Regions from separate parts of the Streptomyces sp. NPDC036822 genome, predicted to be linked through region 1. Evidence: riboswitches for the same ligand, from Rfam matches in the RefSeq annotation. Region 1 holds a riboswitch; the other holds the start of a gene.
The links. A riboswitch is a leader RNA that binds a small molecule or an ion and turns the genes downstream of it on or off. The one in region 1 is predicted to bind cobalamin.
Positions count from the first base shown of each region.

Region 2: linked by a shared signal. The riboswitch ahead of ACZ68P_RS14475 (energy-coupling factor ABC transporter permease) and the one ahead of ACZ68P_RS02670 (prenyltransferase/squalene oxidase repeat-containing protein) in region 1 are both predicted to bind cobalamin.

Region 1 is NZ_JBVJPY010000001.1:576,931-579,117, reverse strand. It holds gene ACZ68P_RS02670 (prenyltransferase/squalene oxidase repeat-containing protein) at 1-1,240, opposite strand, end outside; cobalamin riboswitch at 1,282-1,406, opposite strand; gene ACZ68P_RS02665 (MBL fold metallo-hydrolase) at 1,721-2,187, opposite strand, start outside.
Region 2 is NZ_JBVJPY010000005.1:274,918-277,104, forward strand. It holds gene cbiQ (cobalt ECF transporter T component CbiQ) at 1-345, opposite strand, end outside; gene ACZ68P_RS14470 (energy-coupling factor ABC transporter substrate-binding protein) at 352-693, opposite strand; gene ACZ68P_RS14475 (energy-coupling factor ABC transporter permease) at 693-1,391, opposite strand; cobalamin riboswitch at 1,421-1,631, opposite strand; gene ACZ68P_RS14480 (PTS-dependent dihydroxyacetone kinase phosphotransferase subunit DhaM) at 1,703-2,110, opposite strand; gene dhaL (dihydroxyacetone kinase subunit DhaL) at 2,107-2,187, opposite strand, start outside.

The DNA of each region.
Region 1 (2,187 bases):
CGATGCCGACGCCGACGACCGTGCCGATGCCGATGATCCACCAGATGCCGAACGAGCCGGAGTCGTCGCCGTCCTCGGCCTTCTCGTCGCTCGCCGAGGCCGTGGCGGACGGCGAGGACTGCGGCGCCGGGCCGGTGGCGGCGAGCCGGCCGAGGAGGTCGGCGGAGCCGAAGGCGGTCGGGTCGACACCCATGGCGTTGGCGGCGAAGACCAGCTGGGCGTAGGCGGCCGGGCCGTTCTCCCGCGCCCAGGCGGCGGAGTTCTTCTCCAGCCAGGTCAGCGCCCCGGCCGCTTCCTTGGTGGCGCCGGTCGCCGCGAGGGCGACGACGGCGTCGGCGGTGTTGCCGTAGTCCGGCAGCGGGGCCGACTCGGCGGCGCCGGGCATCGGCGGCGTGTTCAGGTGGCCGGTCTTCGCCAGCGCGCCCGCCAGGTAGGAGGCGCCGTTGAGGGCGGCCCGCTCGACCGTCCGCTTGGGCAGGTCGGTGCAGGTGGGCGTCTGCGCGGGCTTCACGCCGCGCGCGGTGATGCCCTTGCCGAGCCCGGCGAGCGTGGCGGCCGCGGTGGCGTCGGCGTTCGCGAGGAGCTTGCCGGTCTTGTCCGGCTGGTAGGCGAACGCGCCCGCCCCGTCCTTGGTGGCGCAGGGGACGGCGAAGCCGAGCAGCGCGTCGTACGGGGTCTTGCCGTCGGCGGACGTCACCTCGCCCGGCTTCTCGCCGAGCGCGGCGAGGGCGCCGATCACGATCGAGGTGGAGTTGGCGTCGCTGGGGCTGCCGGGGTTGTAGCCCCAGCCGCCGTCCTTGTTCTGGACGCCCTTCAGCCAGGCGGCGCCCGCCTTGGCGGCCTTGGCGAGCGCCTCGGGGTCGGCGCTGTCGCGCTTGACGCCGGAGAGGGCCTGGACGGCGACGGCGGTGGCGTTGGTGTCCAGCATGGTGGCCGGGGCGCACGGCTTGGCGGGGTCCGGGCGGTACGAGGAGAAGGCGCCGCTGTCGCACTGCTGCCGCTGGAGCCAGGTGACGGCCTGCTCGGCGGGCTGGATGCCGTTCGTGCGCTGCGCGATGAAGGCGAGCGACTGGCGCCAGACGCCGTCGTACGTCGGGTCCTTGGTGCCGTAGAGACCGGAGGGGATCACCGGCGCGGGGGTGGGGGACGGGGAGGGCGCGGCGGCCGCGACGGAAGCCGTTCCGGTGCAGAGCAGCGCGGCGGCTGCGAACGCGGCGGCGCCGCGGCGGACGGTGGTCATGCGTGCTGGCCTCTCCTGCGGCCGGGCACCGGCACGCACAAGGGCACCAGGCTCGGCTCCGTATTCCTCGACGGTGCCGGCGTTCACGTCCCGGACGGGGCATTCCGACTCACCACACGGGGTGGCTCACGGTTGCGGGTCAGTGCCGGATTTCCACCGGCTTCCCCCCGTACGGGCATGATGACGACGGGCACACTCTACCGGCCCGTAGCCCGGGCGGCCGGGGAGTGCGAGGTGCCTCACACCCGGCGGCCCCCGGGGCGCGGCCGACGGCGGAACGACGAGGCGCCGGCGTGCCCGCAGCCGGCCCCCGGGCGCGGCCGACGGCGCAAGCGCCTGGTGACGGCGTGCCCGATCGGGCCCCACGGGCGACCGCCTCCCGGGACCCCGGCCGGACCGCCGCCGGCGCCAGGGGTGCCGTAGAACCCGCGGACCGCCACACCGGGCCGCCGGGTCGGACCGACACACCAGGCTCCCCGGTCAGACCGCCACGTACGCCACCGGGTCCGTGCCGGCCGCCGGTTCCGCGCGGCCCAGTTTCACCAGTCGCCGCAGATGCGCCTCGGCCTCGCTGACCGCGATGGTCCGGGAGCCGTACGGGATCTGCTCCCAGGGGCGGTTCCACTCCATCCGTTCGGCGAGCTGCCACGGGGTCAGGGGGGTGGCCAGCAGGGCGAGGAGGCCCGTCAGCCGCTCCTCGTGGTGGTCGAGGAGCTCGCGGACCCGCCCGGCCGCGTCGGCGAAGGCGTACTGGTGGGCGGGGAGCACCTCCGCGACGCCGAGGCGGCCGATCCGCTCCAGCGAGTCCAGGTAGTCGCCCAGCGGGTCGGTGACGGTGTCGTCGTCCGGGTCCTCGTAGAGACCGATGTGCGGTGAGATCCCGGGCAGCAGGTGGTCACCGGAGAACAGCCGGCCGTGCCCCGGCAGCCCGGCCGGGTGGGCCTCCT
Region 2 (2,187 bases), on a different contig from region 1:
CCCCAGGGAGGCGGCCGCGGTCCGTAGCAGCAGCTCGCCCGCGTGCACCGGACCGTCCGGTGCCAGGGCGACGACACCGCGCGGGCCGCCCACCTCGAACAGCAGAGGAACCGCGCCCGTCACGCAGAAGCCCAGCGGAATGCGGAACGCCCGCCACAGCTGGCGTCCCGGGACACCGGCCGGACCGAGGAGGACCGCGAGGGTGGCCGCGGCGACGAGCACGGCTCCCGGCCACGGCGGCAGGCACACCGCGCACAGCGTCAGGCCGAAACCCAGAGCCGCCTTCTCGCACGGATGACGGCGGCGCCAGCGACTGCTGTGCGCCGCCGCGTCGATCGGCAGCATCCGCGCCTACTCGTCGCCGGACGGCTTCGCCGGCGGCTTCGCCCCGGCTCGGGCCTCGCCCTGCCTGCGGCCCTTGCGCAGCCCGAAGTAGTAGGCCAGGACACCGGCGCCGAGGGCGGCCTGGAGCGAGAACAGCGCCGACTCGATCTCGCCGGACGGAGGCTCGTAGAGCGGGCTGAACCACGGCTCGTAGTCGGGAGCGATCTCCGTGATCGCCACCTCCGCCTCGCCGTCGGCGCCGGTGAAGGGCTCCTCCTTGTGGTCACCGAGGCCTAGCATCAGCGGGAGCACGGCCAGGGCCGCCACGACGAGCAGCAGCAGCGTGTTGATCTTGGCGTTACGGCTCATCACGCGCTCGCCTCCGCCTTCTCGGTCTTCCGGTCGCCCGGGAGCAGCACCCCGAGCCGGGTCAGGTCGCCCTTGCTGGACTGCGTCAGCAGCCGCATCACGAGCACCGTGAGCAGCCCCTCGCTGACCGCCAGCGGCAGCTGCGTGACGGCGAAGATGCCGCCGAACTTGGCGAGCGCGCCCACGACGCCGCTGCCCGGGTCCGGGAAGGCCAGCGCGAGCTGGACGCTCGTGACGCAGTACGTGGAGAGGTCGGCGACGAACGCTCCGAAGAACACGCTCACCATCAGCGGCACCTCGAACCGCCGCAGCAGCCGGTACACCCCGTACCCGGCCCAGGGCCCGACGATCGCCATCGAGAACACGTTGGCGCCGAGCGTGGTGAGCCCGCCGTGCGCGAGCAGCAGGGCCTGGAACAGCAGGGTGATCGTGCCCAGGACCGCCATCACCGGCGGCCGGAACAGGATCGCCCCCAGCCCCGTGCCGGTGGGGTGGGAGCAACTCCCCGTCACCGAAGGGAGCTTGAGAGCGGACAGAACGAAGGTGAACGCACCGGCCGCACCCAGCAGCAGGGTGGACTCGGGATGGGCCTTGACCTCGCGGGTCAGGGCACGAACGCCGTGGACGACGAAGGGGGCGGACGCGACGCCCCAGGCGGCCGCGTGCACGGGGGGTAGATAGCCCTCGGCTATATGCATGATCGGGAGACCCTCTCCAGCACCTCGTGGATGGACAACGCACCTTGGCCGGTCTCCTGGCTGACGGGTCATGCCGTCGCGGCTCCGCCTTCCCACACCGCAACGGTCTCCCGCGGTGGTGCAGTGGCTCCCCTGAAGGGTCTTCCCCCCAGAGGGTGGAGCCGGACTTCCCGATCACAGTGGCGAGGGCCGCACCGGTACCGCACCGGTTTCCCGTACACCAAGGCGCTGTGACATTAGTGGGTTGACCAGGCGCATCACAACACGGAGGCCCGTGCGGACGGTGTGTGACGAGTCTCTCGCGCCCTCTCTCACTCCTTTCGGTACGTGTACGCCTCCGCGGCCGCCCCCTCCACGGCGGCCAGATCCCCGCCCGCCGTGGCCGTGACGAGCGCGGCGATCGCGCCCTCGACGAAGGGCGCGTCCACGAGCCGCGCACCCTCCGGAAGTTCGTCGCCCTCGGCGAGGAGCGCCTTGACGGTCAGTACGGCGCTGCCCAGATCGACCAGCAGGGCGACACCGGCGCCCTGGTCGACCGCCTTCGCCGCCTCGGCGATCAGTTCGGAGCTGGTGCCGAGACCGCCGTCCGGAGTCCCTCCGGCGGGCAGGATCGGCGCGGTGGCGCCGCCACCGGAGAGGCCCCGGGCGAGTTCGGCGACGGCCGAGGCCACGGCGGCGCTGTGCGAGACGAGGACGATGCCGACCCGGCCGCCGGTCACGGGACCACCTCCGCGAGGGCGGCGATCAGCAGCGCGGACGAGGTGGCGCCCGGATCCTGGTGCCCGATCGAGCGTTC